4 regions of the Jeotgalicoccus saudimassiliensis genome follow, and region 2 is predicted to be linked to each of the others. Evidence: riboswitches for the same ligand, from Rfam matches in the RefSeq annotation. Region 2 holds a riboswitch; each other region holds the start of a gene.

Region 1 (3,203 bases), 1.4 Mb from region 2:
GTGTTCTACACTCATTCATTCTCACACACATATGCATACTGATGACCAGCTGCGGTTTATCAGTATGCTTTTTTCTGTACAAAGAAACAGTTTCTTTACATTGATTATCATTATGTTACAAATAACAGACTAATCAGTTTTCTGTGAATTTATTTACTGATGCTTTTAAAAGTGCGATGCTGTCGTGTTTTTAAAGTGCTTCTGTAATTTGTTGGAAGCATTGTCATGACGGCAGTCAGATTGATGTAATATATCACACAGTTTAGAAATGAGTTTGTAACAAACTTGTAAAATAAGTACGCTCTTTTTATATTGCTGTAACCTACAAAGTGAAAATATCCTCTATAATGTGAAACAGTGCTAACAAACGCGATGACGAAATCAGTCGTAAATATATAATTAAGATAAATTATTTTTGGAGGAATTTTCAATTATGAAGAAAGTTTTAGCTTTAGGTGCAGCAGTTGCTGTGTCAACAACAATTGCGTACAGTGCAGAAGCGGCATCTCATACAGTAGAATCAGGAGACTCACTTTGGGCTCTTGCTGAAGAAAATAACGTAACTGTCGAATCAATTAAAAAAGAAAACAAATTAACTTCTGACATCATCATTCCTGGTCAGATTCTTGAAATCGGCGAGAAGGAAGAGAAAGAAGAAGTTAAAGAAAATAAAGAAGACAAAGAAGACAAAAAAGAGAAAACTGAAGTTTACACAATCGAAGCGGGCGATACATTATTTGAAATCGCAGTTGAATTTGATGTAACTGTTGCAGATCTCAAAGAGTGGAACAACCTGTCATCAGACCTTATCTTTGCAGGTAAAGAATTAATCGTTTCAGGTGATGCTGTTAAAGCAGCAGCACCGGTTGCAGAAGCCCCGGCTGTAGAAACTGAAACAGAAACTGCAGCGGCACCTGTTCAGGAAGAAACATACGAAGAGCCTGCACAGGCACCTGTTCAACAAGAGCCGGTTCAACAGGAACCTGTTCAGCAGCCTGCGCAACAACCTGTACAACAGCCAGCACAACAAACTCAAAACGTCAGCACAAACAGCTCTAACAACAGCGGTTTAAACTGGGGTGCTTTAGCAGCATGTGAATCAGGCGGTAACCCGAGCGTAGTAAGCTCAAATGGTTTATACCACGGTCTTTACCAGTTTGACGCTCAAACTTGGCAGTCAGTAGGCGGATCTGGTGTAGCTTCAAACGCATCAGCAGCTGAGCAGACTAAAAGAGCACAAATTTTATACAACCAAAGAGGTTCACAGCCTTGGCCTGTATGTGGTGCAAGACTGTAATATTAATACATTCGAAAGACCGGGATTTTTGTCCCGGTCTTTTTTGTGTTAAAACAACTATTGTAAAATTAAATCAGCCGTGGTGTCATGCCGCTGATTAGAGCGTCAGTGTTTAAGCGCCGCAACCTGTTTTGAGCTAAGCGTTAAATGTGTTAGGATTGTGTTAATAAATTCAATAAGAAATCCACTGGGGGCGCCGATACGGCTGAGATAGCAGAAGCTTGTCCCTTTTTACCTGATCCGGGTTATGCCGGCGTAGGGAAGTGCTGATGATAACAGGGGTATATCCGTATATACTCTGACACCATTCAACCCACTTCGCCGGAAGTGGGTTTTTTAATTACAGGAGGATATATAAATGAGTGGGTTACCAATCGGTTTAACTGTTGCGGGCACGGACCCGACAGGTGGTGCAGGTGTATTTGCGGATTTGAAGGCAATGCATTCACGAGGAGTGTACGGAATGGCCGCGGTCACGTCGCTGACAGCACAAAATACTTTAGGCGTGCAGGACGTTTACAACGTACCGGCGGATTTTATCGATAAAGAACTGAACAGCATCTTCTCCGATGAAGTGCCGCATGCGATGAAGACAGGTATGATTGCTGAAGCGGATATGATGGCTGTTATTGCAGAGTATGTCAGAAAGTACAATATTCCGTATGTAATGGATCCGGTAATGATTGCTACGAGCGGAGACCGTCTGATGACAGACCGGTCGATGGCGACGCTGATCGATACACTTATTCCGCTGGCAAATATTGTCACACCTAATCTGCACGAGGCTGAAAGTATTGCCGGTATGAAAATACAGTCAGAAAACGACCTTCACAAAGCACTGAAAGTTTTTGTGGATGATATGGGTGCGGAGAGTGTGATTATTAAAGGCGGTCATCTGGAAGGTGATGCGACTGACTATTTATATGACGGAAGCCGTATTTCAACGCTGTCGGCCAGTCGTATCGATACGGATCAGACACACGGGACCGGCTGTACATTCTCGGCAGTGCTGACTGCGGAACTGGCGAAAGGCCGTACAATTGAAGAAGCGTTTAAAACAGGAAAAGCATATATTACGAACGCAATTCAAAATTCACCCGGTATCGGCAAAGGAAGCGGCCCGGTGAACCATTTCAGTTATAAAGGAGACTGATTCCGATGATTGATGAATTAAGACAGGAACGTCCGCTCGTTGTCTGCATTACGAATGATGTCGTTAAACCGTTTACTGCAAATGGTCTGCTGGCGCTCGGTGCTTCTCCGATTATGAGCGGGGAATCTGATGAAGCTGCCGATATTTTAAAACATGCAGGTGCACTGCTGTTAAATATCGGAACGTGCACTAAAGAGAAACTGCCATTGTATGAAGAGATGGCCCGTTGTGCTAATAACTATAATATCCCGGTTGTTCTCGACCCTGTCGGCTACGGTGCTTCGGCGTTCCGTAAAAATTTCACTGATAAACTGCTCGGGAATTACGATATTGCACTTGTAAAGGGGAATGCAGGCGAGATACATGCGCTAAGCGGCCAAAAGACGCTCTCTAAAGGCGTTGATAACGTAACTGAAGGGAATACAGTTGAAATTGCGAAAACCGCGTATGATGTACTAAAAGTGCCGGTACTGGTGACCGGTGAAACGGATGCGTATGCTGATGGGAATTTAACGAAGACAATGCACAACGGTCATGAATATCTGGAAGTTATTACAGGCTCAGGATGCGTACTCGGTGCTGTAACAGCTTCATTTTTAGCGCTTGAGAATCAGCCGGAAAGCATTGAATATGCTGTCAGTCTGTACAATATCGCAGCGGAAAAGGCAGCGCAATACGCAGAAGGTCCGGGTACATTTTCAGTTAAACTGATTGATGAAATTTATAATTTTAAAACAGATGACTATAAAACGA
Region 2 (3,203 bases):
ATTATTCCGATACTGATTGTCAGCGTCCGGTTCATTACAAACCGCACCGGGCCGCTGTATAAAATGCGTCAGCGCCGTACAGGTGAACTGAACGGCTACATTGAAGAGATCGTTTCAGGGCAGGAAATTGTTAAAGTGTTCTCGCAGGAAGAGCGTGCGGTGGATAATTTTGAAAGCCGTGCGAAAAACTTAAGAGAAGTGACGTTCTGGGCCAACCTGTACTCGGGGTTCATTCCTAAAATAATGAACATGCTGAACAACCTGTCATTTACGATAGTTGCAGGGGCAGGGGGGATTCTCGCACTGACGACAAACGGTGTTGTCACTGTCGGAATAATTGTCGTATTCGCGGAATACGCCCGCCAGTTTACGCGCCCGCTCGCTGATTTATCGAACCAGTTAAACCAGGTGCTCTCGGCAGTCGCAGGGGCAGAGCGCGTGTTCCACATTCTCGATACACCTGCCGAAAAAGATGACGGTAAAATTACTGATAAAACGATTCGCGGGCATATCGAATTTGAAAATGTGACGTTCTCGTACAGTAAACAGCAGCAGAAACCGACGATTAAAAATCTGTCATTCGACGTGAGTGCAGGCGAATCGGTCGCATTAATCGGTGCGACAGGTGCAGGGAAAACGACTGTCATGCAGCTGCTCGCCAGATTTTATGAGACGGACAAAGGACGCATTCTCGTCGACGGTGAAAACATTAAAGATTATACGAGAACGAATATCCGTTCACAGACAGCATTCGTGCTGCAGGACCCGTATCTGTTCGAAGCGACCATCCGCGAAAATATCCGTTACGGCAGAATGGATGCGACAGACGATGAAGTAATTGAAGCGGCGAAAGTGGCTAATGCCCACGACTTCATTATGACGCTCGAGCAGGGTTACGACACTGTGCTCGATCTGGATGAGGGCTTTATCTCACAGGGGCAGAAGCAGCTGATTTCAATTGCCCGTGCGTTAATTACAGACCCGGCAATACTGCTCCTTGATGAGGCGACGTCAAGTATCGACACGATTACCGAGTTGAAGATTCAGGAATCACTCGAACGTCTGATGAAAGGGCGGACGAGTATTATTATCGCCCACAGGCTGAATACCATTAAAGCGGTCGACCGTATATTCGTGCTCGGGCAGGGAGAAATGCTTGAAGCGGGAACAGAAGAGGAGCTGCTGAAACTGGAAGGCAAATACTACGATATGGTCAATCAGTAAATAGACCGGTTGCCGGAAATTTTACAAGCTGCACAAACTTGAGTTAAGATGGAATCAACTGAATAAAGCACACCACTGGAGGTGCCCTTATGGGCTGAGAAACACTCTTAATACCTGATCTGGATTATGCCAGCGTAGGGAAGTGGCATAGATTCGTTATGCACACTCCAGGACTAGAGTGTGCATTTTTGTACTTTGACAAGCGAATCAGGAGATTTACATTTAATAAATGGGAGCTTTCATATATAATGAATGATATATAACAACTAAAAGGTGGAACTTCTAAATGTATACAAAGGATGAAATAATAGAAGAGGCGAAAAAGCTTGGTAAAATGATGTCTGAAACTGAGCAGGTCGAGTTCTTTAAAAAAGCGGAAGAAAAAATTCATGAGAATCAGGAAATCCGTGAAAAAATGGCCAGCCTGAAAAGTCTTCAGCAGCAGGCAGTAAACTTCCAAAACTACGGTAAGGAACGTGCTTACAAAATGACGGAAGAAAAACTTGCTAAAATCGAACAGGAATTAGACGACATGCCGCTTGTAGACCAGTTCAAAGAATCACAGGCAGGCGTGAACGAGCTTCTTCAAATGGTTTCGCACGCAATCAGCTCAACTGTAACGAGCGAAATTATCGAATCAACAGGCGGAGATTTGATGCAGGGCGAAACAGGTGCTGCAATCCGCAACAAGCCGAACCGCGATCCGGATCAGTTTAAATAAGCCGCATATTAAATGGTGTTGAAATCTCTTGATATAAGAGCATTTCAGCACCATTTTTCTTTTTTATTTAATTGAACTCATACGGCCCCATAAACAAACAGCACAGCCAGACTAAAAAGGAGGAACTACAATTAATAAACTTACTAAAAATATGACCTACACCGCAGCTTTCGTCGCTTTAAACGTAATTTTAAGTACAGTCGTTACGATTCCCATCGGCATTATCAGGGCAGCACCGGTTCAGCATCTCATCAATGTGCTCGGTGCGGTTTTAACCGGGCCGTGGGTCATCGTGCAGGCGTTTATCTCGTCGACCATCAGAGTACTATTCGGTACGGGTACAGTGTTCGCGTACCCCGGCAGTATGATCGGCGCGCTCGCGGCCTGGCTCCTGTACAAATACACTAAAAAGCTGTCGCTCGCAGCCATGGGTGAAGTACTCGGCACCGGCGTCATCGGTGCCCTCAGCCTGTACCCGCTCATCATCGTTTTAGAACTCGATGAGAGCCTGTTCACGATTGTCGCAGCAGCATTTCTCGTATCGAGCTTTATCGGTGCGGGGCTCTCTTTTATCATCCTGAAACAATTGGAAAAACACGGGGTCTTACTGCGGATATAAGCATGCACGCGTGTTATAATAATACGACAAGATTAATTTAGGAAGTGTTAAAATGCGGGAACCAACACCGATGATGAAGCAGTATTTTTCAATTAAGGATAATCATCCGGACAGTCTGCTTTTATTCAGACTTGGAGATTTTTACGAGCTCTTTTACGACGATGCAGTCACTGCAGCGAAAGTGCTCGAAATTACATTAACTTCACGCGATAAAAGCAAGGATCCGATACCGATGTGCGGCGTGCCGTACCATTCTGCGCGTAACTATATAGCGAAACTGATCGACAATGGATATAAAGTAGCAATCTGTGAACAGATGGAAGATCCGACAGAGACAAAAGGCATGGTCAAAAGAGAAGTGGTCCGTGTCATAACGCCCGGAACATTAATTGATGACTTCGGCATGGATGACGGGGCGAGCAACTTCATTCTAGCAGTGCATGAGACGGATGAGAGAACAGAAGTCAGCTATGCGGATATTTCGACAGGTGAAATTTTTGCGTTTTCAACAAGTGACGAGACGGAACTGAAGAGTGAAATTGAAACGCTCGGTGCCCGTGAACTTGTCACGAACGCTGAAAGTGAACATATCATTCACCGGATTTATAATGACCCGCCGCTTTACACGGTTTTTGAAGC
Region 3 (3,203 bases), 1.3 Mb from region 2:
GAGCTGGGCGAGCATTTCCTCCAGGCTGCGTCCTGCCGGCATCCTTTCATTTACATCCGGGAAATCAATCAGAAAATCTGCATAGCCCCGGGTCGACATCACAGTTAATTTATTTTCAGGTACACCGGTTTCGATATAATGTGTCAGTCTTTCGCGTAAGTGCTGTTCATCAGCAATCAATTCAATTTGCCCCATAATGTCAAACCTCCATCGTAATTTGTATTTACTCCTTTATTTCCCGTATAGACTAAGTGCAAACCGGAAGTGAGTTGTGATACTCTTTACTTAAACAGCAGCAAGGGGAGATGGATATTATGTTTATAGATGAAATTAACGCACTGATTGGACAGCAGCCGACGAAAGATATTTCCTATAAGATTCAGTTTGATAACAAAGTATATGTACATAATGAGCACCAGGTTTATCCTTCGGCCAGCACAATAAAGGTGCCGATCAGCATTATTAATCTGCAGCAGCATTTTCATAACTACGAAGATATTTCGCTCACGGTCGGGGAGAAGGTCGGCGGATGTGGTGTGCTGCATACGCTCCAGAGTGTGAAACGACTGACACTGTGGGACACGATTGTCCTCTCGATTATTATTTCCGATAATACCGCGTCGAACATGCTGATTGATAACATCGGCATTGAGCGGATTAACGAAGGATTTATGGCACTCGGTCTCCACGATACAACGCTTGCACGCAATTACTATGACACGACGGGTATTAATGAAGGCAAACGCAACTCAACGTCTGCCGCTGATATGTTCACATCAATGCAGTATGTGATTCAGGAAAATGACGTACTGCCTGAAGACATCAGAAAAGATTTCTTTGAAGTCATGAAAAAACAGCAGATTAACGACAGAATCGGCGGATTCTTTAATATCGATGAAGACCATAAAGATGAATTTATCGCCTCGAAAACAGGATCTGTGACAGCGCTCGAGCATGAATTCGGCATGATTCAGCAGAACGGCAAACAGTTAATCTTCTCGGTTTTCTCAGATAACTGGCCGTCCAATCAGGAAGGTAAGCATTTCCTGAATGAGCTGGGACAGATCTTTAAGAAGTATATGAATTAAATAAAACAAAAGAACCGTACGGCAGACTCCATTTTTAGAGCCTCCGTACGGTTTATTTTATAAAATATAGTTTACGCTGCTGCTTTACATGCCATCGCACATTCAAAGCATGCTTCTGCACACTTCTGGCAGTGCACGTGATTGTGCTTCTGACATTCGTTGCCGCACGCTTCACAAATTGCTGCACACACGCCGGCAAGTTCTTTAACAAACGGTGAGTTTCTCGTAATTGCCTGTTCCAAATATGCGCACATATCTGCGCATTCACGGTCCAGTCTGATACATTCCGCCATCATTTTTACGTCTTCTTCTTCAAGGCATGCGTCGAAACAATGATTACAAGCTTCCATACATTCGTGCAATGTTTTCAGTAATTGCTGATGCTGTTCGTGAGCCATTCATTATTCCTCCTTAAATGTTATTACATTCTGTTAGTTCCCTGAGCAAAATTTTTTAAACTGTAGTACAGTAGATATATGAACAAAATATAAACGGCTGGGGGCGCACTTTACGTGCTGAGAGATAAAATTATCGACCCTTCGAACCTGTAGGTTAGTACCTGCGCAGGGAAGTCTGAGCTGATATATCTGTATGTAATTTCAGCCCGGGCCTCTTCGCGGGGTTCGGGTTTTTATCGTCTTCAGCTGAAAAACAAAGGGGATAATATAATGAAATTTACCGACAGAATCTGGAACAGAGTTGAGGATATTTGGAATCGTTACCTTGAACATCCGTTTGTGAGCGGTCTTGGTGACGGGTCGCTCAATGTCGATAAGTTCCGGCACTGGCTGAAGCAGGATTATGTGTATCTGGTGGAGTATTCAAGACTGATGGCAATCGGGGCAGAGAAGGCGCCGGATCTTGCGACGATGAACATGTTTTCCGAGATGCTGCACGGGACACTATTCGGGGAGATGGCGCTGCACAGAAAGTACGCGGAAATGTTTGGAATTGAAGAGAGTGAGCTTCTCGAGACCGAGCCGTCTGCAGTGAACACAGCGTATACGAGTTACATGCTGAATCACGCCCAGCGCGGTGATGCAGCAGCAGTTGCAGCGTGTCTGTTGGCATGTGCGTGGAGTTATAATTATATCGGCAGAGCATTAGCCGATAAACACCCCGATCAGAATAATAATCCGTATAAACAATGGGTGGACACATACTCCGGTGAAGATTTCAGCGAGTTGAACGGGACAGCGATGACACTTCTGAATGAACTGGCAGAAGGCAAGCCGGAACGCGAGCTGGCACAGCTGGAGGAGATTGTTGTTAAAACGAGTCTCTATGAATATATGTTTTGGGATATGTGTGAAACGAAAGAAGAGTGGCCGGTTAAGTTTAAATGATGAAGAGTTATAGTGAGTCATAAGTTTTAGAAATTGTTAAGGTCCGGTAAATTGGATATATATTCATTTCATCTGGGGTATTATGTCAGTAACATCAAAGTTCAGTCTGAAATCTACTATATACTTTAAGGAGCTGGATCTTTAAATGAAGAAACTGTTAGCAGTAGGATCACTAGTCGGCGTATTAGCACTTGCAGCATGCGGAGGCGGCACAGAAGAAGAAGGCACTGAAACAGAAGAGACTGGAACTGAAGAAACAGAATCTGAAGGCAGCGGCACTGAAACAGAAGGCGGCGGCGGAACGGAAACTGACGGAGAGTAAATTAAAAATTAGTTGAATACAATAATGCCGCAGGTATTTGCCTGCGGTGTTTTTTTGTTCGAATCGGAATTAAAAAGAAGGATAAGGGTATATACATATCAAACTGATTAAAAGGAGAGATTGTATCCATGAAAAGATTTATGAGTATTACAGCGCTTCTTGCCGTGCTTGCACTTGCGGCTTGTGGTGATGATACTGAAGATGAAAGTACAGGCACAGATGAGACCGGCGTAGAGGAGTCTGATGTGGAAGAGGATGCTCTCGACGATGCCGGTGATGAGGGCGATGATAATGACAGTAATATTGACAATGAAACTGATGATGACGAGAGTGACGACGAAGAAGATGACTAAATAAAAATTCAGCAGACGTGCCTGATTTCAGGTGCGTCTTTTCTTAAAAATCTGCCCCGGATACTGACTTGATTTCTGTAAAATACTCATAATA
Region 4 (3,203 bases), 930 kb from region 2:
GAGTACAGGGTGCGACAACTGTCGGGATTGCTGCGGCGACACTCGGCCTCATCGCCGGCGGCGTATTTGGCGGACCGGTTGCACGCTTTATGATTAACAAGCACAATCTTAAGAGTAACGAACCCAAGTTCGATGCTGGCGATTATGAAATTCCTGTTCAGAAAAAAGAAAATAAATTTACAATCGATCAATTCTTTATATACCTTGCCATTATTACATTCGCTATGGCGCTCGGAACGTATATTGGCGGTATCTTTTCTGATTTAACCGGAGTTATCCTGCCTGATTATGTAGGTGCAATGTTTGTGGCTATTGTTGTCAGAACACTGCTAGATGCAACACAGGACAGAATTCCATTTGATTTTGACACAACAATTAACGATAAAATCGGAGCTGTTTCATTAGGCTTGTTCCTGTCATTCGCGTTAATGAGTATAAAACTTTGGGAGCTCGCAGATCTGGCACTGCCGATTCTGCTGATTGTTTCTGTTCACGTTATCGTTATTATTCTGTATACAATGTTTATTGTCTACAGACTGCTCGGGAAAAATTATGACGCAGTAGTAATGATTAACGGACTGATAGGAAGCGGTTTAGGTGCAACACCTACAGCGATGGCTAACATGGATGCAATTACATCTAAATTCGGTTCTTCGAAGACTGCTTACTTAATCGTACCGGTCGTTGGAGCATTCCTTATTGATATCGTTAACATTCCCGTTATCGTGTTCTTTATAAATTTATTCAGTTAAACATTAAAAGCCGGGGAGTCCCCGGCTTTTTTATGCGTATTTATCTTCCTGTTCAGATGCCTTATCCCGTAACTCGTTATAATATAATACGCTGGTCATCGCACCTTCATCCACCATATTTGCATCCCTTGCCTCATCAGGCTTTCCGAGATTAATAATATAGTCATCATCCGTCCATTTATTCACAGCACCTTTAATTAACTGTCCCGCTTCTGTCTTTGATGCATAAAGTGCTCCTGCTGCGAGTCCCGCTCCAATAATAAACTTCGTTCGTTTACGCATGGTAAATCCTCCTTAAAAGATTAGTTCGCAACTGCCTTTATTTACCTATTCCCGTTTTAGAGCATGACCTAACAACTTTATGATGTTTCACACATTTGATACTCACTATTATAAATGGGTATAATTAATTAAATTGATTTATAAAGAGGTAGTTATATGAATATTAACGATGTAAAGCCGCCTGCAGAGTTTAAGTATTTTGAAGAACAGGTAACCATTCACAAACATTTTTCGTTTATATGCGATAACCGTATATTTTTTTCTAATACTGCTTTTAAAGATTTAAAGAATCATCATTATTCTTTCAGCATTGAGATATCTTCACCTGTTAATGCTCTTGGGCTTGCGACTGATTTTCATTTAATCGATAAAATTTACGATGAAGAAATCGGCATTAAGCTGGATAACTGCCTGCTTAATGAAACGCTTCCGGAGATGAATACGACAGCAGAAAACATATCTTACTGGCTGTTTGAAGAGCTTTCTGCACGTTTGCCGGAGAATGATGTACTGCTGAAAGTAACGCTGTACGAAAATCCGAGGCAGGGTGTTACGATTACTAAACAGATGACACTTCACAAATTCACATAAGTGGACTATGATAGTGATAATCAAATAATGAATTCACCACCACTGGGGGTGTCCGTACGGACTGAGATTGACCCTTATCACCTGATCTAGATCATACTAGCGTAGGGAAGTGGCATATTTTTATATGCACACCATTCCGTTAGTGGTGTGTTTTTTTGTTTGAAATTTATAACGGAGGCTTCATCATGAAAAAAGGAAACAGTTTAACACTCACTGATATTTTAATTACTGTCGTTATCGCACTCGTTTTCGCTGTTATTTATTCTTTATGGGACGGAATTTATACTATTCTGCAGCCGTTCGGACTTCACTTAAATGAACTGGTTTACGGCATGTGGTTTATCGCTGCAATTGTGGCGTACTTAATTATAAGAAAGCCCGGTGTTGCACTGATTGCCGAGTTTGCAGCGGCTTCCGGGGAAACGATTGTACTGCTGCAGTTTGATGTCTCGCTGATTATGTATGGTTTAATACAGGGACTGGTTTGTGAGCTTGTATTCCTGTTCTTCAGATATAAGAGTACAAGCCTGATGGCGGCAGTTCTTGCCGGTATAGCAGCTGCTCTGTCAACGCTGCCACTCGATTGGTATTACGGTTATCTCGGACACCTTGAAACATGGAATCTGGCATTAATGTTCTCACTCAGAATTCTCAGTGGTGCGATTGTAGCCGGCTGGCTGGGTCATTTGCTCTATAAAGCTTTGAAAGAAACCGGCGTCTTAAAGTTTGTCGGTCGAAGAGCTGATAATTCACATGAAGGATTATAATATGTCTGGTGTAAATATAGAAAAATTGAATTTAAAATTTCCGGAAGCACCTGCCAAGCTTTTTAACGATTTAAATATTTATATCGAATCAGGGGAGAAAGTACTGCTGCTCGGACCGAGCGGTTCGGGAAAAAGTACGCTGCTGAATGTCATGGGCGGATTAATTCCCAATGTTATTCATACACCGATGAAAGCTGAGATTCTCGATATTCCTGATGATAATGCTTATGTGTTTCAGGATCCTGATTCTCAGTTTACGATGCCGACTGTTGCAGAAGAACTCGCTTTTATATTAGAAAACAGAAGTATTCCAAAAGAAAATATGGAACCGATGATGCTGGATGCACTGAAGCAGACCCGACTCGATGTGCCTCTCGACTTAAATATTAATAACTTATCCGGCGGAATGAAGCAGAAGCTGTCTATCGCTTCCGCACTGCTGCAGAACCCAGATACACTGTTCCTGGATGAACCGACAAGTATGCTGGACGATGAATCCGCAGCTTCGTTGTGGAACGTTATTGAGCAGATTTGGGAAAAACGCACAGTAGTTATCGTTGAACATCGTGTTGATTATATTTGGGATAAAGTCGACCGTGTCATTCTGATGAATGGCGCAGCACAGATTATCCACGAAGGTATACCCAATGACGTTTTAAGACATCACAAAGACCTTTTAAATGAATACGGTGTCTGGCATCCGGAATCGTGGCAGAAGGCTCCTGTATACGCTCCGCTGTCACCTCAGGATGAAGTACTGCTGAAACTGAAAGACCTGCATCTTGAACGCCGGGGCATGGAGATTCTGCAC

What was found. A riboswitch is a leader RNA that binds a small molecule or an ion and turns the genes downstream of it on or off. The one in region 2 is predicted to bind thiamine pyrophosphate.
Region 1: linked by a shared signal. The riboswitch ahead of thiD (bifunctional hydroxymethylpyrimidine kinase/phosphomethylpyrimidine kinase) and the one ahead of RZ44_RS02740 (YlbF/YmcA family competence regulator) in region 2 are both predicted to bind thiamine pyrophosphate.
Region 3: linked by a shared signal. The riboswitch ahead of tenA (thiaminase II) and the one ahead of RZ44_RS02740 (YlbF/YmcA family competence regulator) in region 2 are both predicted to bind thiamine pyrophosphate.
Region 4: linked by a shared signal. The riboswitch ahead of RZ44_RS07435 (ECF transporter S component) and the one ahead of RZ44_RS02740 (YlbF/YmcA family competence regulator) in region 2 are both predicted to bind thiamine pyrophosphate.

Annotation. Positions count from the first base shown of each region.
Region 1 is NZ_CCSE01000001.1:1,971,396-1,974,598, forward strand. Features, by position in the region: gene RZ44_RS09820 (transglycosylase family protein) at 434-1,297, shown strand; TPP riboswitch at 1,477-1,576, shown strand; gene thiD (bifunctional hydroxymethylpyrimidine kinase/phosphomethylpyrimidine kinase) at 1,656-2,450, shown strand; gene thiM (hydroxyethylthiazole kinase) at 2,456-3,203, shown strand, end outside.
Region 2 is NZ_CCSE01000001.1:560,612-563,814, forward strand. Features, by position in the region: gene RZ44_RS02735 (ABC transporter ATP-binding protein) at 1-1,224, shown strand, start outside; TPP riboswitch at 1,292-1,382, shown strand; gene RZ44_RS02740 (YlbF/YmcA family competence regulator) at 1,511-1,945, shown strand; gene thiW (energy coupling factor transporter S component ThiW) at 2,097-2,564, shown strand; gene mutS (DNA mismatch repair protein MutS) at 2,617-3,203, shown strand, end outside.
Region 3 is NZ_CCSE01000001.1:1,877,601-1,880,803, forward strand. Features, by position in the region: gene RZ44_RS11075 (YsnF/AvaK domain-containing protein) at 1-195, opposite strand, end outside; gene RZ44_RS09320 (serine hydrolase) at 315-1,088, shown strand; gene RZ44_RS09325 (four-helix bundle copper-binding protein) at 1,160-1,486, opposite strand; TPP riboswitch at 1,576-1,675, shown strand; gene tenA (thiaminase II) at 1,757-2,434, shown strand; gene RZ44_RS11340 (hypothetical protein) at 2,580-2,756, shown strand; gene RZ44_RS09335 (hypothetical protein) at 2,885-3,109, shown strand.
Region 4 is NZ_CCSE01000001.1:1,493,124-1,496,326, forward strand. Features, by position in the region: gene gltS (sodium/glutamate symporter) at 1-752, shown strand, start outside; gene RZ44_RS07425 (hypothetical protein) at 783-1,034, opposite strand; gene RZ44_RS07430 (6-pyruvoyl trahydropterin synthase family protein) at 1,191-1,625, shown strand; TPP riboswitch at 1,660-1,750, shown strand; gene RZ44_RS07435 (ECF transporter S component) at 1,811-2,392, shown strand; gene RZ44_RS07440 (ABC transporter ATP-binding protein) at 2,394-3,203, shown strand, end outside.